4 regions of the Providencia sp. genome follow, and region 2 is predicted to be linked to each of the others. Evidence: predicted binding sites of a transcription regulator. Region 2 holds the regulator's gene; each other region holds the start of a gene.
The links. The regulator PurR, encoded in region 2, represses purine synthesis genes. The targets are predictions, from matches to a motif close to CANGCAAACGTTTGCNTG.
Positions count from the first base shown of each region.

Region 1: the regulator PurR is predicted to act here: its motif matches at 3,149-3,166, upstream of serA (phosphoglycerate dehydrogenase).
Region 3: the regulator PurR is predicted to act here: its motif matches at 4,251-4,268, upstream of ACTH6U_RS04605 (NCS2 family permease).
Region 4: the regulator PurR is predicted to act here: its motif matches at 1,641-1,658, upstream of cvpA (colicin V production protein).

Region 1 covers NZ_JBQDNB010000018.1:5,826-13,516, reverse strand. Annotated here, with positions in the region: gene argO (arginine exporter ArgO) at 1-241, shown strand, start outside; gene ACTH6U_RS13995 (oxidative stress defense protein) at 359-1,093, shown strand; gene ACTH6U_RS13990 (LysR family transcriptional regulator ArgP) at 1,090-2,004, opposite strand; gene rpiA (ribose-5-phosphate isomerase RpiA) at 2,207-2,866, shown strand; gene serA (phosphoglycerate dehydrogenase) at 3,246-4,496, shown strand; gene ACTH6U_RS13975 (5-formyltetrahydrofolate cyclo-ligase) at 4,552-5,142, opposite strand; RNA gene ssrS (6S RNA) at 5,291-5,472, opposite strand; gene zapA (cell division protein ZapA) at 5,585-5,914, opposite strand; gene ACTH6U_RS13960 (YecA/YgfB family protein) at 6,142-6,720, shown strand; gene pepP (Xaa-Pro aminopeptidase) at 6,865-7,691, shown strand, end outside.
Region 2 covers NZ_JBQDNB010000025.1:32,103-39,793, forward strand. Annotated here, with positions in the region: gene sodB (superoxide dismutase [Fe]) at 476-1,054, shown strand; gene purR (HTH-type transcriptional repressor PurR) at 1,486-2,511, shown strand; gene punR (DNA-binding transcriptional activator PunR) at 2,513-3,418, opposite strand; gene punC (purine nucleoside transporter PunC) at 3,542-4,765, shown strand; gene ACTH6U_RS16605 (helix-turn-helix transcriptional regulator) at 5,144-5,899, shown strand; gene ACTH6U_RS16610 (putative quinol monooxygenase) at 5,924-6,199, shown strand; gene ACTH6U_RS16615 (riboflavin synthase subunit alpha) at 6,377-7,045, opposite strand; gene ACTH6U_RS16620 (MATE family efflux transporter) at 7,454-7,691, shown strand, end outside.
Region 3 covers NZ_JBQDNB010000004.1:32,756-40,446, reverse strand. Annotated here, with positions in the region: gene ilvN (acetolactate synthase small subunit) at 1-122, shown strand, start outside; gene ACTH6U_RS04625 (hypothetical protein) at 382-1,044, shown strand; gene ACTH6U_RS04620 (helix-turn-helix domain-containing protein) at 1,041-1,598, opposite strand; gene ACTH6U_RS04615 (sulfite exporter TauE/SafE family protein) at 1,815-2,567, shown strand; gene ACTH6U_RS04610 (MFS transporter) at 2,769-3,965, shown strand; gene ACTH6U_RS04605 (NCS2 family permease) at 4,446-5,792, shown strand; gene ACTH6U_RS04600 (Na+/H+ antiporter) at 6,049-7,691, shown strand, end outside.
Region 4 covers NZ_JBQDNB010000029.1:33,370-41,060, forward strand. Annotated here, with positions in the region: gene folC (bifunctional tetrahydrofolate synthase/dihydrofolate synthase) at 1-867, shown strand, start outside; gene dedD (cell division protein DedD) at 873-1,535, shown strand; gene cvpA (colicin V production protein) at 1,712-2,215, shown strand; gene purF (amidophosphoribosyltransferase) at 2,229-3,746, shown strand; gene ACTH6U_RS17845 (UbiX family flavin prenyltransferase) at 3,949-4,521, shown strand; gene ACTH6U_RS17850 (TIGR01777 family oxidoreductase) at 4,538-5,446, opposite strand; gene yfcD (NUDIX hydrolase YfcD) at 5,782-6,324, shown strand; gene ACTH6U_RS17860 (M24 family metallopeptidase) at 6,553-7,691, shown strand, end outside.

The DNA of each region.
Region 1 (7,691 bases), on a different contig from region 2:
CGATACCTTTGTAGTGTTAGGAAGTGTAGGAAGTCAATTAGAAGACACATTTCGCCCATGGTTTACGGCGGGAGCATTGACGGCATCTTTTGTTTGGTTTTTTGCGCTAGCGGCTTTGGCCGCATGGTTTTCGCCGGTGTTAAATAAACCCCGTTCACAACGCATTATTAATGTATTTGTGGGAACGGTCATGTGGTTTATTGCCTTTCAACTGGCAAAGCAGGGAATAGAATATTTGTAATTTAGCCTTATTCTGAATCGCACTTTCTAGTGAATGTGGTAATGTAAAATAAGTATAAGGGAGAGTTTATGGTGAATTCTCTCTTTTTAGAGTGTAAAAATCCAATTGGGAGGTTCTGTGAAATTAAAATCTTTAGTTCTTGCTGCCATGATGGCAGGTATTGCGGTTCCTACCTTGTCCCTTGCTGATGCACTTCCATCAGGGGCTCATATTACAACATCAGGCAATGCAATTATTAAAGCGTCTCCTGATATGGCAACACTTAATATTAACGTTGAAGTGACCGAAAAAGATGCCGCCGCGGCTAAAGCTGGCGTAGATAAGCGTGTTGCTGAATATTTTGAGTTCTTAAAGAAAAATGGTATTGAAAAGAAAGATATCAATGCTGCTAATGTGCGAACTCAACCTAAATATGAATATAATAATGAAACGCAAAAATCGACTATTGTCGGTTATACCGCAGTGCGTAGCGTTGAAGTTAAAGTGAATAAATTAGATCAACTTAATACACTGCTTGATGGTGCACTTGCATCAGGGCTGAATGAAATTAGTTCGGTTCAATTTGGTGTTATTAACCCGCAGCAATATCGTGATGAAGCGCGCACTAAAGCGATGCAAAACGCAATAGAGCAAGCGAATGCGTTAGCGAAAGGGTTCAATGTGCAATTAGGACCTGTTTATAGCATTAACTATAATGCGCCAAACGCAGTGCCGTTCCCAATATCACCAAGAAATCTTAGTGCTAAAATGAATGCAGCAGGTGCTCAAGATCTCAATGTTAATGAGACCTATGAGCAAGAAAGCATTGATTTTAATGATCAAGTTGACGTTGTATTTGAACTGAAACGTTAGTTTTCAATAGCCATATCATCATCTTGTTTTAACATCTGGCGCCCGGTTTTGAGTAGGGCGTCAGTCACTTTCTTCATTGTTCTGCTTTCAGGGGCAAAACGATGCCAATACAGCATACGTCTTTGACATAAGCCTGGCGTTAAATCGACCAATTCACCATTTTTTAATTCATTCGCAATTTGTAGGTGTGGGATCATACAGCAAGTTGAACCTTGTTTGGCTAGCTGCACAAATGCCTCTGATGAATTAACAATATGGCATGGAACACTGCCTGGAGATAAACCAAAGTTTTGCTGTACGAAGGCCTGATGCATATCATCTAAATGGTCAAAAGCTACTGCCGGCGCTTTAAGTAGGGAAGCGCGAGTTACACCCTCGGGGAAATATTGCGCAGCAAAACCTGGGGAGGCCACAAAGATATAATCTAATGCGCCGAGCTTATCAACTAAGCATCCTGGCAGCGCTTGTGGTTGGATACTGATAGCGCCAACAACTTCACCACGTCTTAATCGTTCCTGAGTGCGAGTTTCATCTTCCACTTGGATATTCAATCGTACAGGGCTATTGATTAATACAGGATTCAGTGCAGGTAAAAACCAAGTTGCTAAACTATCGGCGTTGACTGCAAGTGATAAAAGTAATGGGGTTGAGCCACCGTTTTCATCTCCGAGCCATTGTTCTTCTAATAATTCAACTTGATGAAGTAGTGCTAATAGCTTTTGCCCTTGCTCCGTTGGATGCGGCGGTACTGTTCGAACAAGCAGTGGCTGCCCAAATAGGTTCTCTAACTGTTTGATCCGTTGTGAAACAGCAGATTGAGTGATACAAAGTTTTTGGGCTGCACGTTCAAAACCTCGTTCACGAATGACGGCATCCAGTGCTTGCAACGCGCGGTAATCAGGGCGCTTCATCGAGAAATCTCCTTTTGTTATTCTATTGCGCACTATGCCATAGTTTTACATATAACACCTGAAATTATTATCCACACTCGATAAAACACAAGAACTAGAGCACAAACATCACTAACAAAACTGCAACTGACAACATGTCCGGTATATACTATTGTTTGATAGAACTTAATGACGACTTAATTAAATAGCAAAAGGTACTAGCATGACTCAGGAAGAATTGAAAAAAGCGGTAGGCTGGGCAGCATTGGAATATGTCAAACCGGGCACTATTGTTGGTGTTGGTACAGGTTCAACGGCATCTCATTTCATTGATGCGTTGGCAACAATGAAAGATAAAATTGAAGGCGCAGTATCCAGTTCTGAGGCATCAACACAGAAATTAAAATCACTGGGTATTCCTGTGTTTGATTGCAATGAAGTGGATTCATTGGATGTATACGTTGATGGCGCAGATGAAGTTGACCATCATATGAATATGATCAAAGGCGGTGGCGCGGCATTGACTCGTGAGAAAATTGTTTCTGCTATCGCAAAAACGTTTGTGTGTATTGTTGATCAATCCAAATTAGTTGATGTGCTAGGTAAATTTCCATTACCTATTGAAGTGATACCGATGGCACGTAGTTATGTTGCGCGTGAACTCGTTAAAATGGGCGGAACACCTGAATATCGCCAGAACGTAATAACTGATAACGGCAATGTTATTTTAGATGTTTACAATTTAAATATTGTTAATCCTGTTGCGTTAGAAAATAAAATTAACGGTATTGCAGGGGTGGTAACAGTAGGTTTATTTGCAAATCGTGGTGCTGATGTTGTTTTAATGGGTACTTCAGAAGGCGTGAAAACTATTAAATTATAATTTCAAATTATTGAAATAAAATTATATAAATCAACTAATAATATGTAAGCCAGCTAATGAATTTATTAGTTGGCTTATTTTTTTATCGTTTGAAAATCAAACTACTAATTAGTTTTATCGATATGACCTAGTTAAAATTTATTTTAATTTTTTTTATAACAACCTATTTTGGTGAGATATGTCACAGTAATGGGCATTACTTAGGCAAAATCCTTATATTGTGTTACCCCTCCTGATTTTCTGTGGTTTAACTTCTTTTTCCTCGCACTTTTTAGAGAGTACAAGGCAAACGATTGTATTGATACTGCGCCGTTTTTTGTTATGTTGGTACACGGAAGATTCATCTGTTATAAATTTTAAGCACGATAGGGTAGGGGAAATGGTTAAGGTATCTTTGCATAAAGACAAAATTAAATTTTTACTGCTAGAAGGTGTTCATCAAAGCGCAGTTGATAATCTAAAGGCAGCAGGCTACACCAACATCGAATATCATAAAGGCGCATTGTCAGACGAAGAATTAAAAGAAGCGATCAAAGATGCGCGTTTTGTTGGTATTCGTTCTCGTACTCACTTAACAGAAGAAATTTTTGCTGCAGCTGAAAAATTAGTCGCAGTGGGTTGTTTCTGTATTGGAACAAACCAAGTTGAATTAGATGCGGCGGCTAAACGCGGTATTCCTGTTTTCAACGCACCGTTTTCAAATACACGTTCTGTAGCTGAAATGGTGTTGGGGCAATTACTGCTCTTGTTACGTCGTATTCCAGAAGCGAATATGCAAGCTCATCGCGGTATTTGGGACAAGCAAGCAAAAGGCTGTTTTGAAGCACGTGGCAAGCGCTTAGGTATTATCGGTTATGGTCATATTGGTACTCAATTGGGGATATTGGCCGAAGGTATTGGGATGGATGTCTATTTTTATGATATCGAAAACAAGTTACCTTTAGGCAATGCCACTCAAGTGCGCTCATTAACTGAGTTACTCAATATGAGTGATGTAGTTAGTTTGCATGTGCCAGAAACACAAAGCACTAAAAATATGATTGGTAAAGAGCAGTTTGATCGAATGAAGCCGGGCGCAATTTTTATTAATGCCGCTCGCGGTACGGTCGTTGATATCCCTGCTCTCGCCGCTGCTTTAGAAAGTAAACATTTATCAGGTGCCGCTGTGGATGTTTTCCCAACAGAACCTGCGACTAATAAAGATCCTAATGACCCATTCTTGTCTGAACTGATTAAGTTCGACAATGTGATTCTGACGCCACATATCGGTGGTTCAACGGAAGAAGCTCAAGAAAATATTGGATTAGAAGTTGCTAGCAAATTAGCAAAATACTCTGACAACGGCTCAACGCTTTCAGCGGTTAATTTCCCTGAAGTATCGCTGCCAGTACACACTGATGATACTAACCGTTTACTGCATATTCATGAAAACCGTCCTGGTATGATGAATAGCATAAACCAAGTGTTTACGGATAATAATATTAATGTTGTCGGACAATACTTGCGCACAACAGGTAACGTCGGCTATGTCGTCATTGATGTTCTAACTCAGAAACCGAATCAAGCTGATGATGTATTAATTAGATTAAAAGAACTGCCGGGTACTATTCGTGCACGTTTGTTGTTCTAGTATCGGTAATAGTATTAATAAATACTGATGAGTTTGAAATGAATATGGCGCTAAATTACCAGCGCCATATTTTTTGGGGTGTGATAATTTCCGGCAACGGTATATCCCAGTGTGCTACGGGAAGCGTTTCAACTTGCTGGCAATCGTGAGCAAGTCCTATGGGGATAAAACCTTTCTTTTGCCAATTCACCAGCGTTCTGTCGTAAAACCCGCCTCCCATTCCCAATCTTTGACCTTTATTATCAAAAGCAACCAACGGGATCATCATAATATCGAGCTGCTCAAGAGGTAAAACATAGCGAACATCTAAAGGGGGTTCTTCAATATTAAAACGATTTTTAACGAGAGGCGTCTCAGGGGCATATTGTAAAAAGAGTAAATTATGCGCATTGAAAGGGTGTAATACAGGAAGATAGACATTTTTCTGTTGCCGCCACAAGGCATTGATGAGCGGTCTTGTATCAATTTCACCATCAAAAGAGAGAAATAAAGCAATATTTTTTGCTTGAATGATTTCGGGTTGCTGTAGTGCATTATGCATGACTTGCTGCGCAGCAATGTGTTGCTCATCACGACTGAGTTGTTTTCGGGCGGAACGAACTGATTTTCGTATCTGTTGGCGCATGATGGAAAGTTTATCTTGCATAACAAAACCCTTCATAGGCTCAATATGAAAATATTAGTTAGAGATGATTATTATAGGATGCTTATGTATACGATGTATATTGTAATTTAAGTAGGATAAAACGGTAGGGTAAAAATAGATAATAAGATAATTTCATTAAATGAAATTGGGGATCTCCGAGATGCCGCTGTAGGCTGTAACCCTTGAACCCTTGGTTCAAGGTGAACGCAGCTTAGCTAACCTTTAGGCTTCCTGACGAATCAGGCATGCTCACCAGCGCAACAACCGCATTCTATTTAGTCGAAATATCGGCTCAGGGGACTCGCCCACTTGCAAACATCTCAGAGAAATTTGGTTTGAGTACTTATCGTGACTCAGTGATTTCATTGTACGAAACTGAATTTAAAATGCAACCCTAAAAATTTATTTATTTTTTTCTCTAGTGTATGATTAATAAGCTAATTTACTCTATAGGCAATACGACTCTCTCAGTGATTTTCACCTGATCATGTAATGCTTGCTCTATTGTCTGCTGCAACATTTTTATTTTTTCTTCCATATTATATGCATAATCGCGCGTCTTTGTCTTTTCTTGTGCTAATTCGTGACAAACGTTTAATGCAACAATAAAAATAAGCTGTTCAGTATTCGTTACACCGCTTTTATCTTTTAGATTTCTCAAGCGTTGTTCAAGCTCTTTAGCGGATTCTAACAGTGCTTCTCTTTGTTCTGTTGGGCAGTTAACTCGCATTGAGCGCCCAAAAATCTGAATATCGACAGGTTGTGCGGACATGATACCTCCATACTGAATAGATCTCGCCATAAAATAAATTATGTTTGGCGCAAAGTTATTAATTTTTGCTTCGCTTATGCTATTAGGGGCGATATTGGCGTTAACTTAATCATTATGATAGTTAAGTTAAAAAGCACTATTGATAGCTAAGATAAAAAGCATACTGGTCTAGCGGCTAGACTTGATGGTAGCATATCATGAATCAAAAGCTAACATGACGAATTCAGATGTCTATACAAAAAACTTTACCAAATTATGACGCGTTGGACAAACTGCTCCAACAGCACTCAATAGCACTTACCGCAGCCGAGATCCATGGTCTAATTACAGGGTTGATTTGCGGTGGAAGTCGCGACCAAGGCTGGCAAGCGCTAGTACATGACCTTGCTAACGACGGGTTAGCATTCCCTCAAGCAGTTGCTCAACCATTGCGTGAGCTGTTTGATACAACTTTTGAAGCACTTGATGATACCGAGTTTAATTTTGCTATGCTGTCTCCTGATGAAAATGCATCTATTTTTGATCATGCGGACGCTTTAGCGGGTTGGGTTAACCATTTTTTACTTGGTATAGGTGTTACTCAGCCAAAACTTGCTGATAAAAAAGAAATTACTGAGGTTATTACTGATTTACGAAATATTGGCATGCTTGGCTACGATGAAGATGAAGATCAGGAAGAACTCGAACAAGCACTTGAGGAAGTTATTGAATACGTTAGAGTTGCTGTTCAGTTGTGCTATATAGCATTAGTTGAGCCGAAAAATGGGCCAACTGCGGTTGAGGTTACTAAGCCTATTCTTCACTAGTCAAATCTTTATTAACCAATGTAATTTTAAAAATTACTATCATGACTTTGCTGTATTTTGTTGCGTGAATTCAGTTTGATTAAAATAATATGCAATGAAATGTGTAATTAACCTATTTAGCTCAGATAATAAGGCAAAAACGGTATGAATAAACAGGAATTTGTTTCTCGTCGTAACGCACTATTGGCTCAAATGAAGCCAGCAAGTGCCGCTGTTATTTTTTCTGCGCCACCAGCACAGCGTAATGCTGACTGTGAATACCCATATCGTCAGAATAGTGATTTTCTTTATCTGACTGGATTTAGTGAACCAGAAGCTGTATTAGTGTTAATTAAAAGTGATGAAAAACATAGTCATACTGTTATTTTTAACCGTATTCGTGATTTAACTGCTGAAATTTGGTTTGGTCGTCGTCTTGGTCAAGAAGCCGCTCCTGAGGCATTAGGTATCAATAAAGCACTTCCTTTTGACGAAATAGAGGATCAGCTTTATCAACTGCTTAATGGACTTGATGTGATTTATCATGCGCAAGGTGAATTTCCTTATGCGGATAAATTAGTCTTTGATGCATTGGATATTTTACGTCGTGGTAGTCGTCGTAATCTACGCGCCCCACAAACAATCATTGATTGGCGTCCTATTGTTCATGAGATGCGACTGTTTAAATCAGATGCTGAGATTACCGCTATGCGAAAAGCGGGAGAAATTTCAGCACTCGCGCATATCCGAGCAATGAAAACTTGCCAGCCGAATATGTATGAATACCAGCTATGTGGTGAAGTTGAGTATGAATTTACACGTCACGGTGCACGCTTCCCTTCTTATAACTCGATTGTCGGTAGTGGTGAAAATGCTTGTATTTTGCATTACACCGAGAATGAGAGCCAAATGAAAGATGGCGAATTGGTATTAATTGATGCAGGTGCCGAATTTGAAGGCTACGCGGGTGATATCACTCGAACTTTTCCTGT
Region 2 (7,691 bases):
AATTACGGTATTTCAATAACATAACGACCAACATGTTGGTGTATCACGGGTATATTGTTTCATATAATATGCCAGTTTTATAGAGGCATTACCATAACATGCAAAAAGATAGCGCACCAATAGACTATATTGAGCCGCGCTCAAAAAATAATGCCCTCAAATTTACCTCTAGCCTATAGCAATAGATTAAATAATAAACTATTTAAATATTACTTTACTCTTTAGCCACACTAGAAAATACGTAGCCATGCATTAGACACCCGTGAATAGTACTTAGTTTTATTAATTTTATTAGCATAATAATAACACTTATTTTTTATAAGGTTTATCGTGCTATCATTAATATATTACATATCCTATAGCAATAAATAAAAATCATATTTATCAGCTATAAATGGAAGATAGTCGATGATTTCCGCTCGCATTGTGAGCAAACACCCAAGCAAGTTGATTCAAAGTAACTAAGGAGTAAGCAATGTCATTTGAACTACCCGCTCTACCATATGAAAAAGATGCTTTAGAGCCTTATATCTCATCTGAAACATTAGAGTACCACTATGGTAAGCATCACAATACCTATGTTGTTAATCTGAATAATCTGATTAAAGGCACTAACTTCGAAGGTAAATCATTAGAAGATATAATTAAAACATCTGAAGCAGGCATATTCAACAATGCTGCTCAAGTTTGGAATCATACCTTTTATTGGCACTGCCTTGCACCTAACGCAGGTGGAGAACCAACAGGTAAAGTCGCCGATGCTATCAATAAAGCGTTTGGATCTTTTGCTCAATTCAAAGAACAATTCACGGACTCTGCAATTAAAAACTTTGGTGCAGGTTGGACTTGGTTAGTGAAAAAAGCAGATGGTAGTTTAGCTATCGTCAATACTTCCAATGCAGCAACACCGGTATCTGGTGACGATAAGCCTATACTGACTGTTGATATTTGGGAACATGCTTATTACATTGACTATCGTAATGCACGCCCTAAATATTTAGAAAATTTCTGGTCTTTAGTAAACTGGAAATTTGTTGAAGAAAATTTAGCATAATTCAAATTGTTAATATGATTAAGGGCGAGTTATTTTCTCGCCCTTAATCTTTTCATCCAATGAGGATGTGAATATAATCAGAACAGATGTACCGCAAACACAATAATTACGGCTAGCGAACCTAATGCTGCAAATAATCCAAATTTAAAATCTGTATCCATGAGTTCCTCTCATCTTAAAGCAATTAAGCAAGTAAAATAACCATAATAACGATAAGGTTAATTAAGTATACACTGCCAAAATTGTAAAACCAGTGTCTATGTCACATGTTATAACATCAATTATTTCTTTCGTTTTTGAGCTAGATCAGACAAAATCGACAACAAACCGCTAATTTATTGCCAGCAATAGATCTATGCATCAATATGCAGGTAATTTTTTAACAAGAATTCTTAACAAGACCTAATGTTGGTCAGGAGTTTTCCCCACCCATGGCAACGATTAAAGATGTGGCGAAACGCGCTGGCGTCTCCACCACAACCGTATCCCATGTTATTAATAAAACGCGCTTTGTAGCTGAAGATACAAAAGCTGCAGTATGGGCTGCTATAAAAGAACTCAATTATTCACCTAGCGCGGTTGCCCGTAGTTTGAAGGTTAACCATACAAAATCAATTGGGTTGTTAGCCACATCAAGTGAAACACCTTATTTTGCTGAAGTCATTGAATCGGTAGAAAACTGTTGTTATGAAAAAGGCTACACACTGATCCTATGTAATTCCTATAATGATTATCGAAAACAATCAGCTTATTTGCAGATGTTGGCACAAAAGCGAGTGGATGGGCTATTAGTGATGTGCTCAGAGTATCCAGATACGCTTTTAAGCACTTTGGAAGATTATAGAAACATTCCTATGGTTGTGATGGACTGGGGTGCTTCTCGTGGCGACTTTACTGATAGCATTATTGATAACTCTTTCCATGGTGGTTATCTTGCTGGTCGTTATCTGATTGATAGAGGCCATCGTGATATTGGTATCATTCCTGGCTCTTTGGAACGAAATACAGGTATTGGTCGTTTAACTGGTTTCCAAAAAGCAATGGAAGAAGCGAAAATAACACTCAAAGATGAATGGGTCGTTCAAGGCGATTTTGAACCTGAGTCTGGCTATAAAGCCATGATGCAAATTCTTAGCCATAAACAGAAGCCAACTGCTGTATTTTGTGGTGGTGATATTATGGCTATGGGTGCTATCTGCGCCGCAGATGAAATGGGTTTACGTGTACCTCAAGATATTTCAATTATCGGCTACGATAATGTTCGTAATGCGCGTTATTTTACACCTGCATTAACCACAATCCATCAGCCCAAAGAGCGTTTAGGGCAAATGGCATTTTCTATGCTGCTCGATCGCATTGTCAATAAGCGCGAAGATGCTCAAACTATTGAAGTCCACCCTCGCCTTGTTGAACGTCGTTCTGTTGCCGATGGTCCATTTATCGACTACCGCCGCTAAATTAGGGTGCTAACCATTCAGCGTTGAGTGTTTCACTATCACCAAGATAATCAAGCAACCAACTCAACGCTGGAGATGTATTCTTTTCCACCCAAGTCAAACAACATGGGCTAGGAGGAAAAGGTTGAGTCAACGCTAACTCGACTAATTTATCATCCGCACACAGTGGAGCCACTCGGTGCTCAGGCATCATCCCAACACATAACCCATTAAGTACGCAAGCCACACCATTTTCCCAGTTAGGTACAACTAATCGACGCTGGTTATCCAGTGCCCACGTATCACGCTTTGGCAAATTACGAGATGTATCTTCTAAACATAAACTCGGATATGGCCGCATTTCATCATCCGTTAATTTATTATTGAGTTGTGCAAGTGGATGTTTAGGCTCTGCTACACATAACCAAGACATGAATCCCATATCACGAAAACTATAACGTTCACCAATAGGTGATGCTCTTGTAGCGCCAATAGCAACATCAACCCGACCGTCAGCAAGCGCATCCCACACACCGTTAAATACTTCAGGATGAATATAAAGTTCAATGTCAGGAAAATGTCGATAAAAATCAAGAATGAGTTGCTCAGTACGCTGTGGCTTTACGATACAATCCACTGCAATACTAAATTGACCACGCCAACCATTTGCAACTTGTTGGCACTGATGGCGTGTATCTATCATTTTTTTGATAACAGATCGGCTTTGTTTAATAAAAATGACGCCGGCCTCCGTCAATACAACGTCACGATGTCGGCGTTCAAATAAAGGTACAGCCAGCCATTCTTCAACTTGTTTTACGGTGTAACTAATCGCTGAAGGTACACGGTGAAGCTCCTCAGCGGCGCCGCTAAAGCTTCCTGTACGAGCGACTGCATCAATGACTTCGAGTGCATGGGCTGACCACATATCATTTCCTTTCAAATTTTTTGATGACAAGATCCAAATATTACCGTTTCACAATGTAAAAAAATAGCCTATACAATAAGGTAACTGTTAACATTTTTTTAAATTTTGAATAAGTAAACAATTATGACGAATACTGTAACGAGAAATTCCCCTGGATTTATCATTTACCTTGCGGGTTTAAGCATGTTGGGCTTTTTAGCTATCGATATGTATCTACCGGCATTTGGTGCCATGCAAACCTCGTTAAATACTACCGAAGGCTCCATCAGCGCTTCACTCAGCATATTTTTAGCTGGGTTTGCTTTTGCTCAACTTCTCTGGGGTCCTCTATCTGACAAACTCGGTCGTAAGCCGATTTTAATTGTTGGGCTATCACTATTTATTATTAGTTGTTTAGGTATGGTCTGGGTTACAGACGCTACTCAATTATTGATATTACGTTTCTTACAAGCAGTAGGGGTATGCTCCACTGCTGTGCTTTGGCAAGCTTTAGTCATCGACCGCTATGATGCAGCAAGTACACAAAAAGTTTTTGCATCTATCATGCCTTTAGTTGCGTTATCCCCAGCTCTCGCACCATTATTAGGCGCTTGGGTACTCGAACATCAGTCATGGGAGTTCATTTTTGTCGTACTGATGATTGTTGGTATCTTATTACTGATTCCAACATTGCTATTAAAGAAAATCACGCCCAAAGCAACCATAGATGAAAATAGTTCCCAAGCTAAAGTTTCCTTCCTGAATATACTTAGCTCACGCATTTTCAGTGGTAATGTTTTAATCTATGCTTCATGCAGCGCTGGTTTCTTCGCATGGCTGACAGGCTCACCTTTTATTTTACGTAATATGGGTTTCAATCCCGCAGATATTGGCTTAAGTTATATCCCACAAACCCTTGCATTCATTATTGGTGGTTATGGATGTCGTTTTGTCTTAACCAAAGTTCGCACAGAGGCCCTTTTCCTTTTATTACTGATTGGTTATGCCATAAGCATGTCTATCCTGTTTATTATGGCAATTTATATGACGCCAACTTTAACAATGATCCTAATCCCATTTTGCTTTATGGCAGCAATGAACGGAGCGTCATATCCAATTGCAGTTTCTAAAGCATTAAATACCTTTCCAAATGCGAGCGGTAAAGCAGCCGCATTACAAAATGCTTTGCAACTTGGTTTATGTTTTCTCGCTAGCTTGTTGGTATCAATGCTAACTTTTGACCCATTACTTGCAACAACAGGCGTGATGGCAGCTACGATTGTTCCAATGATTATTGGTTATTTCATGCAGTATTTCGCTGTAGATACGCAAAAGTCGCCGAAACAAACTGAATGCCAAGCAAAATAAATAAGCTAACGCATTAATTACTGCCATACACATAAAGGGTAAGTCATTATTTAATAATAATTGGCTTATCCTTTTAGTTTTAACCTCAAGCATATAGACTAAATCGGGTATTTATAAATTCTAACACTTATAAATTACAGTGGATAAGTATTACTACATAGTTAATTTTATTAATTTACATCCTAATAATTTCAACCTATTAAATTCTATTGATATTATAGATTGTATCATCAATATCAGAACCTGATTTTGAAAGGTTATCCCCTTAAAAAGTCACAGTTTTATTTTTTTACCTGCTGCAACTCATATTTTCTTTAGTTAATTTTTTTATCGAAACACGTTATACTAAAATTTCTGAATAATGAGTGTATAAGCGCTATGTTAAAACAGTATTACCCACCAGAAGAATTAAGCACTTTTATAAGCTCAATTCTCATTATCAAGAAATTTACTGCCCCAATTAAAATATTTCCTGGTACTGGCGCTGAAATCTGGATTTCATCACAAAATCTTAATATAGCAACTGACGCCCATACAACCATCAATCCATTTCAATTAGTCATTCCTAGAATTAACACTTTTACAGTAATTCCCAATAATGCAAAGGTGATGGTCTTACGTGTCAGGCATGATGCTCTGCGATTTTTACTTCCGCAAAGAACAGTAGTCTATACAGACACACCAACAGCACTTTGTAATATCTGGAGTGATAATTGGTTTGAAGCGCTCGCTAGCGGCTCATTTAAAGAGTTACGTGATTGTTTTATTGCTACAAAAGCCAGTAAAAAAATACATTTTACGGATAATATTTTGGATATTCTTTACCGAAATCCAACTAAGAAGATTACAGATATTGCCGATGAACTAGGTTATAGCGCTCGTTTTATACAAAAAGAGTTTCTAAAAGAATATGGGATCACACCAAAACGTTACCAAATCAATTGCCGATTAGAGCATGTTTTAAAAAATATGGTGAAGGAACAAGATACCTATCGTTGGTTCGAAACTGGCTATTATGACCAATCGCACTTTTACCGTGATTTTAAAAGATACTATACTATGACGCCGTCGGCATTTTTAAAGTCAAACTATTCGTTTTTTTACAATACAAAAACTAAGTACCCTTTAAGATAGTTCTTAATAAATAAGGAGAACGGAATGAGTATTGTAGTGTATGCCCAAATTACAATTGAAAAAACGGATGGGTGTTTAACGAAAAAAATCATTCGCGATTTAGCTAAACTAAGTCGTCGAGAGAAAGGATGCATCCAGTACGATTTAATGGCTAAAGAAAATGGCTACATTGTTCTTCAAGAATGGGAAAATAACCAAGCATTAGAGTTACATAAGAATAGTGAGAATTTCAAGCGTTTAATCGAAGCCATTGCCCTTGATAACGCCAGTTTTTCACTAAACTTTAGTGATAAGCTGTAATTTAACGATAATATACTGCCTAATTTAGGGTTGTACCCACGGGTAATAAACTGCCATAAAATAAATCGTAATAAAAACTAAATACTGATTATTCAAATTAGGCTATAGCGATATAATTAAAAGCTATAGCCTTTTTAAGTCAAAATATCTTGTTTTATAGCAAAATGCTTAAAGTTTTTATTCTGCTAAATTTGCATTTTCCGTTGTTTCTCTCGCCTTCTGTAAAATCATTTCTTGTTCTTTTTGATGCAATACACGTTCAACAGTATCAACGATTGCTTGCGTTTGTGGGTCTATCTCAATATTAATCTTATCCCCTAAACGTTTTTTACCTAAGGTTGTTCTCGCTAATGTTTCAGGAATTAAATGAACACAAAAACGATTATTAATCACATCACCAACAGTCAAACTGATCCCATCAATTGCAACAAAGCCTTTATGTAAAATATATTTCATCAATGATTTATCATAAATCGATAGCCATATTTGATGATTATCTTCAGATGTGAAAATTTTACTTACTTCCGCAGTCGTAACAATATGACCAGAAACAACGTGCCCACCGATTTCATCGCCGTATTTTGCAGCTCTTTCAATGTTAACAACATCACCGGGTTGCAATGCACCTAAGTTAGTCAGTCGTAACGTTTCTTTGATTAAATCAAAACTAACATTTTCACCATCTATCTTTGTCACCGTCAGGCAACAACCATTGTGTGCCACTGATGCTCCCGTTTCTAGACCAACAAGTAACTCGGGAGTGAATTTCATTACATGAGTACGAAAATTTGCTCTTTCAGTGATCTCGATAATTGGGGCTGTACCTTGAACAATGCCTGTAAACATAATAAATCTCAGTGTAGTGAATTTATGTACTAAGTTTACCTAAGAATTTTCAGAGATCTATCTTATTTGAGCGGTTAAACGCACATTGCTCCAATATATTAATTTAAATTATATCTTCTCAGAAAAACATGATTCTATATTCTGCTAAACATCTGTATTGGATTAAATTAATAAAAGAGATAGAATACAGAGACTGAATTAACTGATTGATTTATAGTAAATCATTTATTTCCCCTATTATTCTTATACGCAAAATAATTTGAGATTGCAGGTAGTCACGATACCTATGCTAAACGTTAGAGCACATAGCAATCTATGTACTCTAAATGGTGGCATATTAGCAATTGTGCCAAACATCTTGAATTATAGCGGGTATATTCTTATTTAATTTATTGTAAAGGTGTATGCGTGCAGAAATATCTTACAGAAGCGCGTAGCTTGTTGGCTCTCGGTATTCCAATTTTCTTTGCCCAATTTTCTCAAACTGCGATGGGGTTTGTTGATACGATTATGGCAGGAAGTGTTAGTGAAACCGAAATGTCAGCAGTTGCGGTCGGATTTTCAATCTGGCTGCCAGCTATTCTTTTTGGTCAAGGGCTATTAATGGCACTAACCCCAATTATTGCACAAATGAATGGGTCAGGCC
Region 3 (7,691 bases), on a different contig from region 2:
TTCAAAATGACGAACGTTTATCTCAGATGGTTAATCAAGTCGAAAAACTTGAAGATGTAAAAGAGGTTCGTTTTAGCGATGATTTACGTTTGTTTGAGACCATGCAAAATTATTTGCAGTAAGACTTAATTCTTCCTTTTAATCAGTCTGCGATCTGTGTTCAATTTTTTATGAACATAGATTACAGGCTGATTTTTATTTTAGAGTACGCTACTTTTATAGTGATATAAACGGTATTGAATCTCAAAATTGCAACATTTGTTTGTTTTTAGATTGAATTGTTTCTTAAAACGAACAGTGGTGATATAACAAGGTTATTGAAAAAAGAATCTCCATAAAGACGTCACTTATTGGGGAAAGCATTTATAAAGGCTGATTTTTATGCAAAATAATATTTATCTTACTGATACTTATCAATATGAAGTGGAAACGATGCTACTAGCACAAGGAGAAGATGAAGAAGGGCGCTGGGTTGCTCTGACAGATAATATTTTTCATCCTCAAGGTGGTGGGCAACCCGTTGATACTGCTTGGATAAATAATGAGCTTGTTCGAATTAAGAAACAGCTTAATGGTTTAATTATTGCTTATATTCCGAATGAATTAGTTCTGAATGAAGGTGAACAAGTTAAAGCGCATATTGATGGTGAAAAGCGTCGTCGCTATGCGGCTCTGCATACAGCGGGGCATTTGTTAAACTGGGAATTGCGACGCTTTGGTTGGATGGCTCAAAAAGGACATCATTTTCCTGATGAATCACGCGTTGAGTTCACCATGTACTCTGATGATGCGACGCCTTTTGAACAGTTAGATAGTCAGCAAATTGAATTAATTGTTAATCAAAGCCTAAACAGTCAACGGGTTGTAGAAATCATTCAAAAGGGTGAACTACGCATTAGTTATATTGATCAAACGGAAGAAATGCCTTGTGGTGGTACGCATGTAAATGCATTGGAATGTATTGAGGATTTTTCTATAAAATCAATGAAATATAAGAAAAATGTATTGCGCATTAGCTATGATGCAAAACATATCGCGGTTTAAATGCCATCACTAAGATGGGAATACGTCATCACAACGGTGGCTTGTACATCTTCTTCCATGCATAAGTAGGCGTGGGGCAAATCACCACTAAATGCATAAAAATCACCTGCTTCCAGTACAATAGTTTGAGAGTCATTCAAACGTAACATGAGTGAACCTGAATGCAACATAATGTGTTCATGGGTTCCACTCATGTGTGCTGGGCTATTAATAAGAGCCCCTCGTTTCATATTTAGTTGCCAAATTTCTGAAATATTTCCCATATTAATGCGAAATTTAAACTGTTGTGAGTAATCTTCGTCAGAAGGCGATGATTTTACCAAATAGGGGTAGGCCTCATGCTGGCGAGTGAATAAATCACTTAAAGGAAAGCGTAAAGCAATCGCAATTGCCTCTAAAGTATCAATGCGTGGGTTAGAGCCGCCGGATTCTAATTTAGATAATGCGGCTTTAGATATTCCAGATAGGCGAGATAATTCATTTAAGGAAAGGTTTCTAGCTTGCCTTAAGAGGCGCACTTTTTGCCCAATTTTTATATTAATCCTTTTATCCATGACTCATCTTTCCTTAAGCTCTAATTTATTCTGTTAATTCTACCATCATGAAAATGAAATGTCAGAAAATCACCGATATAGATATATTATTTTGCAGATAATGTAGGGTTATTAATAATAAATATTTGATATTTTAACTGCAAAAAAAATAACACTATTTAATGTGCTCGGAAGAATTTATAGTAGGAAAATTGAAAAATTAAGGAATTCACGACTATGCCATTTGAATTATTATCTCTTGATATGGCAATTTGTTTTGTCACATTATTGTTTGCTTATTTAGTCTTTGGTATGGCAGGTTTTGGTTCCGCATTAATTGCAACGCCGGTATTGGCACTTTATCTACCTTTAAGCATGATTGTCCCCATATTAGCGTTGATCGATTTAACAGCGGCGGTTTTAAATTTGTTTAAAGATGGAAAAAATGCAGATTATCAGGAAATAAAATGGATTATTCCATTAATGGTAGTTGGAAGTTTAATTGGTGCGGCTATTTTATTAAAAACACGTCCTGATATTCTTGTTTTATTATTGGGGATTTTTGTTATTGGTTATGTGTTGAATGCTTTTTTTTCAAAGAAGAAAAAAGCCCCGTTTTCTAAAGCGTATGTTGTGCCATTTAGCCTCGTTGGTGGGGTTTTTAGTGCTTTATTTGGCAGTGGTGGTTTTATCTACGCGATGTATTTATCGAGTCGAATTGAAGATAAACAGCGGTTTCGTACAACTCAAATGACATTAATTGGCTTTAGTACCTTAACTCGAGTGATTATCTTTTTAGTGATGGGCGTTTACCTTAACCTTGATATCTTATTGATAGCTCTTGCTTTTTCACCTGCTATGTTGATAGGTACATGGGCAGAACGACATATTACATTAAGAATATCTCGAGAAGCTTTCTTGAAGACAATTAATATTGTTATTTTAGTTTCAGGTATCGCTTTGTTATATCGCTATTTCTTTGTTCTTTAATTTTTATTACTCTATTAAGAACACAAATACATAATAAATTATTTTTATTTAATTTAGCAGGGTAATCTATAGGTTATGCTACAATTACCACATGCATTATGCTTTTTATTTAATTATTCGTGATTTTTAATCTCAACTAAATATTGTTTTTATGGAGTTTAATTCTGTTGCTTTTATTCAAGTAAGCAGATTAATGTCAAAATGAGTCCTGATAATCAGCGTTTACAAAATATTCGACGTTCACCTTCCTTTGCTATTTTTACAATCACAACAAGTATCGCCGTGATTGGTATTGTTATTGGCTTAAGTATTCCAATGGTGGCGCTTAGATTAAATAATTATGGTGTTGGCGAATTGTATATTGGTATTATTTCTGCCGCGCCAGCTTTGGGGATGTTTTTAATCGCCCCGGTGGTTCAACGTATTGTTCAATGGTGCGGTAAACGAAAAGCTATGTTGGCTGCGACCGTTATTTCAGCGATTAGTTTGTTACCTTTGCTGAGCTCCTTACCGCTTTGGTTATTATTTCCATTACGTTTAATTACAGGTCTAGCGAGTGGTGTACTGATTTGTTTAGGGGAGACATGGATTAATGAACTGTCTTCTGAAAACAAACGTGGGCGAATATTAGCGATATATACGACGGTCTTTACTGTTAGTCAGTTACTTGGACCTTCTTTTATTGCTTATTACGGTGTTGAAGATAAATCGCCACTGTTGATTTGTACGTTAATTCACCTTATTTCAGTTGCACTTTTTTTATTGATGGATCAAAAAATAGGCGATCGCATTGCTAAGACAGCCAGTAAATCTCATTTTTCGATCCTTCAATTTGTGAAAGTTGCCCCGGGTATTTGCGCTGGAATTGTCTTTTTTGCCTTTTTTGATGGCACAATTCTGTCTATGTTTCCTATCTATGGCATGGGAATGGGGCATACAGAAGCCGTTGCAGCATTGATGATAAGTGCAATACTTGCCGGTGACGCAATTATGCAAATGCCTTTTGGCTGGCTTGCTGATCATATGAATCGAGAAAAACTGTATAGAATATGTGGTGTCGTGACCTTGGGGGCAAGCATATTATTACCCGTGGTGATCACTAATACTTATTTAATTTGGTTATTGTTATTTGTATTAGGCGCGACAGCAGGTGCAATTTATACGATTGCGTTAGTGCAAATTGGACAATATTTTAAAGGCAATGAGTTGATTATTGCTAATGCCGCAGCCGCAATGTTATGGGGACTTGGTAATCTTTCCGGGCCTTTATTGGCTGGAGTAGCGACAACTATTTCACCTTTAGGATTACCTGTATTATTAATATTGGGTGCGGCTGTATTTTTGTGGTTTACTCGTGAAAAATATAGCGCTCAAGTTACAGTGCAAGCCACACAGTAAGTTTTATTATTCAGTAGGTCTGTAGTTGGGCTCTTATCGTTAACTACAGATCTATAGCCACATTTTTGTACTGCACCACAGCTCAACTTATATTTAATCCATATGCAAAAACAGTTATATTCCTCATCATAATCACATTATGAATATCTTTTTTGGGTGTTTTTTCGAATAAATTGACAGAATTAATACAGCAATCGTATTAACCTAAAACGTAAAAACACTTGATTAACGACCCATTTTCAAACGATAATTGCTTTCCTCACAGTATCCCGTTCTCTTTTTTTAAAGCCAAACGTTTGCGTTATTGTTTTTATTGGGAATTATTTCTCAATTTATGCAATTTTTTTCAAAACGTAATCGATTACGTAAGGTTTGCTAAGTCTGCTTAATGCGATTAGTTAAGAAAAAGAATTCGGTATTTTTGAAAAAAATTACATCGCTAAATCAATTGATTTTAGACACTAACAGCAGAGGTACGCCATGTCAGGCCAACAGGCTTCATCCAATTGTAAATTGGATTCATATTTTAAGATATCAGCGCGAGGCTCATCAGTTCGTCGCGAAATCATTGCAGGCTTAACGACGTTTTTAGCGATGGTTTATTCTGTCATCGTGGTTCCTGGCATGTTAGGGCAGGCTGGTTTTCCACCGACCGCCGTATTTATTGCAACCTGTTTAGTGGCGGGTTTTGGTTCTTTGTTGATGGGATTATGGGCTAATTTGCCGATGGCAATTGGTTGTGCGATTTCATTAACTGCGTTCACCGCGTTTAGCTTAGTTCTTGGGCAACAAATTACGATCCCTGTTGCGCTAGGTGCCGTCTTTTTAATGGGGTGTCTGTTTACTTTAATCTCAGTCACGGGCATCCGTAGTTGGATTTTACGCAATATGCCAATGGGGATTGCTCATGGTACGGGTATCGGTATTGGCTTATTTTTATTATTAATTGCGGCTAATGGTGTTGGCTTAGTGATTAAAAATCCAAATGCAGGACTGCCTGTTGCACTCGGTGAATTTACATCTTTCCCTGTGTTGATGTCTTTAGCGGGCTTGGCAGTTATTTTTGGTTTAGAAAAACGTCGTGTACCGGGTGGCGTTTTATTGGTTATTATCGCGATATCAATCCTCGGTTTGATTTTTGATCCTACAGTAAAATACCAAGGTTTCTTTAAGTTACCTTCATTTGGTGAAGATGGCCTTTCTCTTATGTTTAGCATGGATATCATGGGCGCTTTACAGCCGATGGTACTTCCGAGCCTACTAGCGCTTGTGATGACAGCTGTATTTGATGCGACAGGTACTATTCGCGCGGTTGCTGGGCAAGCTAATTTGCTCGATAAAGACGGTCAAATTATTGATGGCGGTAAAGCATTAACAGCTGACTCCGTGAGTAGCATTTTTGCGGGGGTTATCGGTGCGTCCCCAGCGGCTGTGTATATTGAATCAGCTGCGGGTACTGCTGCGGGGGGGCGTACAGGTTTAACGGCGGTCGTCGTCGGTGTTTTATTCCTCTTCATTTTATTCTTATCACCACTTTCTTATCTTGTCCCTGCTTATGCAACTGCGCCAGCGCTGATGTATGTTGGATTGCTAATGTTAAGTAACGTCTCAAAATTAGATTTTGATGATTTTGTCGATTCGATGTCAGGTCTGCTTTGTGCGGTATTTATCGTTCTGACTTGTAATATCGTCACAGGTATTATGTTGGGCTTTGCATCACTGGTCATTGGTCGCCTATGTGCGGGTGAATGGCGTAAGCTGAACATTGGAACTATCGTTATTGCCGTTCTTTTAGTAGCGTTTTATGCTGCTGATTTGGCGATTTAGCCATTTTCATATCAATAGAAGGGCGGCATTAGTCGCCCTTTAACGTATTGTTGCGATTAATCTTAAAGTGTAAATTATTTCACCGTCACAGAGTGGGTTAAGGATAGAATATACATAGGTCAGTGAATTAAGTGGAAATACATATTTTCTGCGCGTGACTGGCTTGACTGAAAATTAGGGTCTGAGCGGTGCTATCTCTTACTATGCGGCGGCAGGCAATTAGTCTATCGTCGTTTTGTCAAATAGTAAGGGCAACATGGAAATTTTCTTTACCATTCTTATCTTGATCTTAGCAGTCTCTGTTTCCGGTGTGGTGACAAAAGTCATCCCTATCCGTATCCCTCTGCCTTTAATTCAAATTGCTATCGGTGCTTTGCTTGCATGGCCTCAATTCGGGCTGCATGTCACGTTTGATCCCGAACTTTTCATGGTGTTATTAATTCCGCCGTTATTATTCGTTGATGGCTGGAAAACGCCAACGCGTGAGTTTTTCCAAAATGGGCGTGAGATTTTCATTCTTGTACTCGTTTTAGTATTAGTGACTGTAGTGGGAATTGGCTACTTAATTTATTGGTTACTGCCAGGTATTCCATTAGTCGTGGCATTTGCATTAGCGGCGGTTTTATCCCCAACGGATGCGGTGGCATTATCTTCAATTGTGGGCAAAGGACGCATCCCAAAAAGAATGATGAGTGTTCTTGAGGGAGAGGCGTTAATGAATGACGCTTCAGGTCTTGTGGCATTAAAATTTGCCGTTGCCATCGCAATGGGCACCATGGTCTTTAGCGTTTCTGGCGTGACTATTGAATTTTTCATCGTTGCAATCGGTGGTTTGTTATCAGGTATCGCGGTGACTTGGGTGTACAGTAAATCATTGCGACTCATGAGCCGTTGGAGTGGTGACGATCCTGCAACGCAAATTGTGTTCATGTTATTGTTACCATTTGCCTCTTATATGATAGCGGAACACATTGGTTTCTCCGGTATTTTAGCCGCAGTGGCGGCGGGTATGACTATCACTAAATCTGGCGTGATGCGTAATGCGCCATTGGCAATGCGTTTGCGTGCCGATAGTGTTTGGGGAATGCTTGAGTTTGTCTTTAACGGTTTAGTCTTCATTATGTTAGGGCTACAGCTGCCGGGTATTTGGGAAACCTCAGTTATTCAAGCCGAGCTTGATCCAAGCGTTGAAACTTGGATGCTCTTTACGGCTGTCATTGTGATTTATTTTGCTCTGTTGCTATTACGTTTTTGTTGGTTATGGTTGATGAAAAAGTTCAGCCATTTATTTTTGAAGAAAAAACCACTACAGTTCGCTAATTATACCTTTCGTGAGCTTTGTTTAGCCTCATTTGCGGGGGTTCGAGGCGCAATTACCTTAGCGGGTGTGCTCTCCATTCCGTTATTTTTAACTGATGGGTCACCGTTCCCTGCGCGTTATCAACTGGTATTCATTGCCGCAGGGGTGATCTTATTATCCATTTTTGCTGGTGTTATTGCACTGCCATTGCTATTGCGTAATTTCAAGGTCGGCGATAAAGAAGCGGACATTAATGAAATACGGATGGCAAAAGCGGCAATGGCAGAAGTGGCGATTGTGAGCTTAAATAAGATGGAAGAACGTTTGTCTGCGGATGTTGAGGAGCAACTCGATTCTGAGGATATTATTGAAGTGGCTTCAAGGGTAACGGGCCATTTACGGCGTCGAACCGCAGGACAAGATGAAATTGATCGTAATTTACAGATTGAAGAGCTTGAAAGACGCTTTCGATTAACCGCTTTGCGTGCTGAACGTGGTGAATTATATCACTTACGTGCAACACGTAAGATAAGCAATGAAACGTTACAGACATTGTTAATTGATCTCGATTTATTAGAAGCAGTGCTGATCGAAAAAGA
Region 4 (7,691 bases), on a different contig from region 2:
GATATTGTGATCCTTGAAGTTGGATTAGGTGGTCGCCTAGATGCAACGAATGTTGTTGATGCTGATATTGCTGCGATTACCAGTATTGCACTAGATCACACTGATTGGCTGGGTTCCTCTCGTGAACATATCGGTTACGAGAAAGCGGGAATTTTCAGAAAAGGCCATTATGGTGTGGTTGGTGAACCTGACATGCCTGACTCAATAGGTGCATTTGCGGATGAGATTGGTACTTTGCTATTTCGTCGAGACAAAGACTGGCATTATGTAGAGCAGGGCGACAATTGGTCTTGGCATAGCTCGCAGCAACAATGGCAAAAACTTCCTTTACCTAATGTGCCTTTAGCAAATGCAGCAACGGCGCTAGGTGTTATCAGTTGCTTGATGCAAATTGATCATCATTTAGCGCAGAAAATCACAGAAAAAGCGATACATCAAGGCTTGAGAACAGCTCAATTACCGGGACGTTTTCAAATTATCAGTAAAAAGCCATTGACCATACTTGATGTGGCACATAATCCTCATGCTGCCGGTTATTTAGTGACTAAGCTTGCGCAATTACCTGCGGTTGAAGGGCGACGTATACGTGCTGTTGTTGGAATGCTAGGTGATAAGGACATTCAAGGTACATTGAATTGTTTATCACAACAGGTTACTGATTGGTATGTTGCTTCACTGACGGAATTCAGAGGGGCGGATGTAGCGCAATTAAGCCAATACCTCGATAGTGCCAATGAATTTAGCTGCATTGAACAAGCTTGGCAAAAAGCAAACCTCGATGCAAAAGAACAAGATGTCATTATTGTTTGTGGCTCATTTCATACAGTAGCCCATGTTATAATGTTATTAGAAAAATCAAAAGGATAGCGCTGGTGGCTAGTAAATTTCAAAATCGTCTGGCTGGTGCCGTTGTATTAGTCGCAGTGGGGGTAATTGTGCTTCCTGCTCTGCTTGATGGCGATAAGAAATATAATGAAAATGAATTTGCAGCCATACCTATCATTCCTAAACCGGGTGATGAAGAAGATATTGAAGCGATTGCGCCAATTACGCATAGCGCGTCAACTGCTTCTTCAGAAGGGGCATCGGAGGCGATGCTTTCAGAGGCGCTCACTGAGCAAAAGCAAAGTGTACAGACCGCAGCTGCGAATCAAGTTTCTCAAGGCATAGCTAACGTTCCTGCGGCGATTGAAGCAGAGAAACCGAAGAAGCCTGAGCCTAAACCAGAACCAAAGCCTGAGCCTAAACCAAAAGTAGAGCCAGAGCCTAAGCCAGAACCAAAAAATGAGCCTCAAGGTAAAGCATTTGTGGTTCAAGTAATCGCATTGAATAATGCTGCCAAGGTTGAAGAGATAGTTGCGAAGCTTAGATTGTCTGGATATCAGGTTTATACCGTCCCAGCGAAACCGGTGAACAATAAATTAACGCGTATTTATGTTGGGCCAGAAGCGTCAAGACAGAAATTAGAAGCTTCGCTTTCAGAGCTAAACGCAATTACAGGGACAAAAGGGATAATTCAAACATTTAAACCTTAATATTAAAATAAACATCCTTAAAATATGAAGGGATTTAGTAACTTACTGCGGCGATTATGATTTTTCTTTTCGCCGCTAATTTTTTTTAATTGAATGTAAAATGGTTACGCAAACGTTTTCGTTTTCTGTTAGAATGCATTCCGCTGCTGTCGTGAGTGCGAATTATGGAATGAAATATGGTCTGGATTGATTACACAATTATCGCCATTATTGGCTTCTCGGCACTAGTAAGCCTGATCCGCGGTTTTGTACGTGAGGCATTATCATTAATCACTTGGGGCTGTGCTTTTTTTGTTGCTAGCACCTTTTATCCTTACTTGGCGGATTATTTTACCCGCTTTGAGGATGTGTTAGTTCGAAATGGTATCGCCATTGCTGCCTTGTTTATTGCCACATTAATTGTGGGCGCAGTCGTTAACTATGTGATTAGCTCATTAGTACAAAAAACGGGATTATCGGGTACAGATCGTGTTCTGGGGATCTGTTTCGGTGCGTTGCGTGGTGTGTTAATTGTATCGGCATTACTATTCTTTCTCGATACATTTACGCCTCTTCCTCAAAGCGAGGACTGGCAACGTTCAGAACTTATTCCGCAGTTCAGTCATATAATCAGGTGGTTTTTTGACTACCTGCAAAATGCGTCAAGTTTCCTACCGGAGAATATTTCTCCGTCTGGCTGATGAGGAAAGACTAATGTGCGGTATTGTCGGGATCGCCGGTGTTACACCGGTAAACCAATCAATTTATGATGCATTGACGGTGCTACAGCACCGTGGGCAAGATGCAGCAGGTATTGCTACTATCGATGGCAATAACAATATTCGTTTACGTAAAGCGAATGGTTTAGTTAAAGATGTTTTTGAAACTCGCCATATGCTCAGATTGCAAGGTTGTATGGGGCTGGGACATGTTCGTTATCCAACGGCTGGCAGCTCTAGCGCATCTGAAGCTCAACCTTTCTACGTAAACTCTCCTTTTGGAATCACACTTGCTCATAATGGTAATCTGACAAACGCTCACGAACTCATGCGGAGTTTATTTGAGACAGCACGCCGCCATGTGAATACGACTTCAGATTCTGAGATTTTATTGAATGTGTTGGCGTATGAATTAGACCGTTTCGATCATTTTCCTCTTGAACCAGATAATGTTTTTAGTGCCGTTTCTGCGATGCATAAAAAATTACGTGGTGCTTACGCCTGCGTTGCATTGATTATTGGCCATGGCATGTTGGCATTCCGTGACCCTCATGGGATTCGCCCTCTTGTATTAGGTCGCCGTATTCTTGAAAACGGTGCGCATGAATACATGGTTGCTTCTGAAAGTGTTGCGCTTGATACGCTAGGATTTGAATTTTTGCGTGATGTGGCACCAGGTGAGGCGGTGTATGTAACAGAAAAAGGTCAGTTATTTACACGCCAATGTTCTGATAACCCTCAATTGACGCCGTGTATCTTTGAGTACGTATACTTTGCGCGCCAAGATTCATTTATCGATAAAATATCGGTATATAACGCAAGATTGCGTATGGGACAAAAACTGGGCGCTAAAATCGCGCGTGAATGGGATGATTTACATATTGATGTGGTGATCCCTATTCCAGAAACATCCTGCGATATTGCATTAGAAATTGCACATATCTTGGATAAGCCATATCGACAAGGTTTTGTGAAAAATCGGTATGTTGGACGTACTTTTATTATGCCTGGTCAGCAGGAGCGTCGTAAATCTGTCCGCCGTAAACTCAATGCAAACCGTGCCGAATTTCGCGATAAAAACGTGTTGTTAATCGATGACTCTATTGTTCGTGGTACCACGTCTGAGCAAATTGTTGAACTCGCTCGTGAGGCTGGGGCAAAAAATGTTTATTTTGCGTCAGCAGCGCCAGAAGTGCGTTTTCCAAACGTCTATGGTATCGATATGCCAAATGCCAATGAATTGATTGCTCATGGTCGGGAAGTAGACGAAATTCGCAAATTGATTGGTGCAGATGCACTTATTTTCCAAGATTTAACCGATTTAGTTGATGCGGTTCGCGAAGAAAATCCTGAAATTAATGAATTTGAGTGTTCTGTTTTTGATGGTATTTATGTCACTAAAGATATTGATCAAAGCTATTTAGATTACCTTGAAAATCTACGTAGAGATGATGAGTTAAAGCTTAAAGATAAGAATGAAGTTGAAGATTTAGAAATCTATAACGAAGGCTAAGTTTTATAAATTTCCTTATTATTTAATTTAAGTGCCCGCCTTAATTGCGGGTACTTTTGTATCTATTGATGTTATTAATTATGATTAATGTCTCTTTGCAGGCTAACGAATCGTTAGGATCATGATTTATATATTTAAGGGCTTTTCTTTGTAATAATTGCTACTATTATTACCGATGACTTTGATTAAACGGAAAAGCTGTATGAAGAAACTTATCATTGGGTTAACTGGGGCAAGTGGTGCGATTTATGGCATTAGATTGCTGGAAGTATTAAAACCTGTACAAAATGTAGAAACTCATTTGGTGATAAGTGCGGCGGCTCGCCAGACATTAGCCTTAGAAACTCAGTATAGCGTTAAAGATGTACATCAGCTAGCTGACCATGTCTATGATAGTCGTGATATTGCAGCCGCTATCTCCTCAGGTTCATTTCGTACCGCTGGCATGGTAATAATGCCATGCACCATGAAAACGCTTTCTGGCATTGTGCATAGTTATACTGATACGTTGGTGACCAGAGCGGCAGATGTAGTGCTAAAAGAAGGTAAGAAATTAGTATTAGGCATAAGAGAAACACCACTACATTTAGGCCATTTGCGTTTATTGGTGCAAGCGGCAGAAATGGGCGCTGTTATTATGCCACCCATGCCTGCTTTTTATCATCAACCTGCAACGATTCAAGATATCGTGGATCAAACTATCAATAGAGTGCTTGATCAGTTTGATATCGAGCTAGAAAACGACCTATTTACCCGTTGGACAGGGGATAAATAGGCTCATATTCGTTTGGCTAAGTATCATCTTTCACTAACAAGTCAGTTAGCGCTTCTTTTAATTCGACAAATTTGAATTCAAACCCAGCGTCCTCTAATCGTTTTGGAATAGCTTGCTGTCCGCCTAATACTAAAGCGGCAGATTCCCCTAACATGGTTTTAATAACAAAAGCAGGGGTGCGGACAAACGCAGGTCTGTTGATGATATCTCCTAAAATAGCGGCAAACTGGTCATTATGCACAGGGTAAGGCGCTGTCATATTAAATGGCCCAGAAAGTTCAGGGGTATCGAGTAAAAAACAAATTGCTCTGACCATATCGTCGATATGTATCCATGGCATGAATTGTTTTCCGTGACCGATAGGACCACCCGCAGCCATTTTAAAGATAGGTAGCACTTTTTCTAATACGCCACCTTTTGGCGATAAAACAAGTCCAGTGCGCATTAAGCAGACTCTCGTTGCAGAGGATTGTGCATTTTGTGCAAGCGCTTCCCAATGCTGAGCAAGTTGATGGGTAAACTCGTCATGGGGTTGGTCAAACTCAGTAATAACAGATTGGCCTTGATCACCATAGTAACCCACGGCAGAACCTGATAGGAATACTGCTGGAGGTGTTTCACTTGCATTGATAAGTTCGGTTAGCTGCTGCGTAATTTTCCAACGGCTATCGCAGAGTATTTTTTTTTGTTCATCAGTCCAACGTTTTTCAGCGATGGGTTCCCCCGCTAGATTGATGATAGCATCAAAATCATTTAAGTTTTTTTTATCACTAAGGGAGGTCCAGCATTCAACTGCTTTACAAAAAAGACTATAAACTTTCTGCGGAGAGCGGCTCAAGACGGTTATTTGATGTGAGCGAGAAACGAGCTCTTGGACAAGTTGAGTGCCAATTAGGCCTGTGCCACCAGTAATTAATATTTTCATTTTTTGGCTCCTTTATACCTGTCATACTACTAGCCGCAGCGCAATAGTCTAAATTTAAATTTGTGAGAATTTATGTCACTTCCATTTGCTAACTATAGCACCTGCGATATTGATTTGTGGACTTTAAGATAAAGTCTTTCAAAAAGTTATCTGGACGACTATTCTAAGACAATAAAGTCTCCTTATTGTGATAGAAACAAAACACAAATTTGGTTAGGATCACTTGCATCAGACTGATGAAAAGCATAACTTGTATCAAATTATTTGCCTAAATTATTAGGGCAATCTATTTATGGCATAAAGCTGTATTACAGGCTTAAAAAAAGGTTTTCAGGATGGAACAACAGACCGAGTTAGTTGAGTGGGTTGATATTGTCGATGATGACAATATGGTTATCGCTCAAGCGACACGCAGCCAGATGCGAGCCGAAAATTTGCGTCATCGTGCCACTTATATCGTGGTTCATGATGGTGCGGGTAAAATTTTGATTCAAAAACGAACTGATATCAAAGATTTTCACCCTGGCCTATTAGATGCAACAGCAGGGGGAGTGGTGACTCAAGGTGAGAACATACTCGATTCTGCGAAACGTGAAGCAGAGGAAGAGCTCGGTATTGCTGCCGTTCCTTTTGCAGAGCATGGACATTTTTATTTTGAAGATGAAAATTGTCGTGTTTGGGGCGGGCTATTTAGTTGTGTTAGTCATGGCCCATTTGCGCTTCAAGAAACTGAAGTTGCTGAAGTTAGTTGGTTAACACCACAAGAGATCAGCGCACGTTGTGATGAGTTTACCCCCGACTCGTTAAAAGCGCTTTCATTATGGTTAACACGAAATAATGAGTTTGAGAAAGCCATTAGTTGTGCTGAAAACTCATAATCAAATAGTATTAAATCTCTCAAGGGCTAATATATTTAGCCCTTTTGCTTTTTTAGCGTAATTTCAACTCTCTAAGATGTCAGTTCTTTGACTAATATATAACTATTGGTTATATCTAGCTTGCAGGTTATTCAATGTATTTATTTCAACTCAGGATATAATCCGCCTGTGCGTCACGTTTTGTAATTGCTTGATGTATGAATAAAACTACTGGCTAAGAGAATAAAAATGATAATTCATAAAGCAGATCTTTTGTTAAAACAACAACACCTCGAAAGTGTCACTTATAAAGCGCGTGAAATAATGAACCGCGATGGAATAGAAGCTTTGATCGCTACCGTGGGGGATAATTTTTATCACTTAACCGGTTTCGCAAGTTTCTTTATGTATACTTTTAGACAAACTGGCTCGGCTATTGCGGTTATTTTTCGTGATCCAGAGATTAAATCGCTTGTGATTATGAATGAATTTGAAGCATCAAGCTTGCAGCTTCAAATGCCAAATGCACATATTAAAACGTTTCCAATTTGGGTCGATGTTGATGATCCTTTTAATCCAGATAATGGCAAGGTTGTGAAAGCAAGACCGATTAACAGTCCTATCGAAACGGTTTTTACGTTACTAAAAGATGCGTTAACTGACGCTGGCGTATATGGGAAGCCTGTTGCGATTGAGCTAGGGCAAATCACACATACAGGTAAGATTTGGTTAGATAAGATAATACCGAGTTTAAACCTTGTTGATTCATCTCCGCTATTTAATGAATTACGTATGATTAAAAGTGAGTGGGAAATTAATCACCTCAGAAAAAGTGCACAAATTACTGAGGCAGGCATTGAAGCGGCGAGTAAATTAATTAAAGTGGGTTGTACTTCCGCACAACTAACGGCTGCATTTAAAGCTAAAGTGATGGAATACCCAGATACAAATTATAGTCGTTTTCACTTAATTTCGGTCGGAAGCGATTTTTCACCAAAATTATTACCTGATGATGTGCCTGCAAAAGAAGGTGATTTAGTTAAATTTGATTGTGGTGTTGATGTTGCCGGCTATGGTGCTGATATTGCGCGTACTTTTGTTGTTGGGAAGCCGAATGAAAAAGTCAGTCAAATATATCAAACTATATTGAAAGGTCATCAATATATGCTAAATCGTATCGCGCCTGGTGTGCTATTAAGCGACGTATTCAATGAAACGATGGCATTAATTCGCTGCTCAGGGCTTCCTCATTATAATCGAGGGCATTTGGGGCATGGTGATGGTGTTTTTGTTGGTTTAGAAGAAGCGCCATTTGTCAGCGCTGCGACAACAGAAGTGTTTCGCGCTGGCATGGTGATGAGCCTTGAAACACCTTATTACGGTATTGG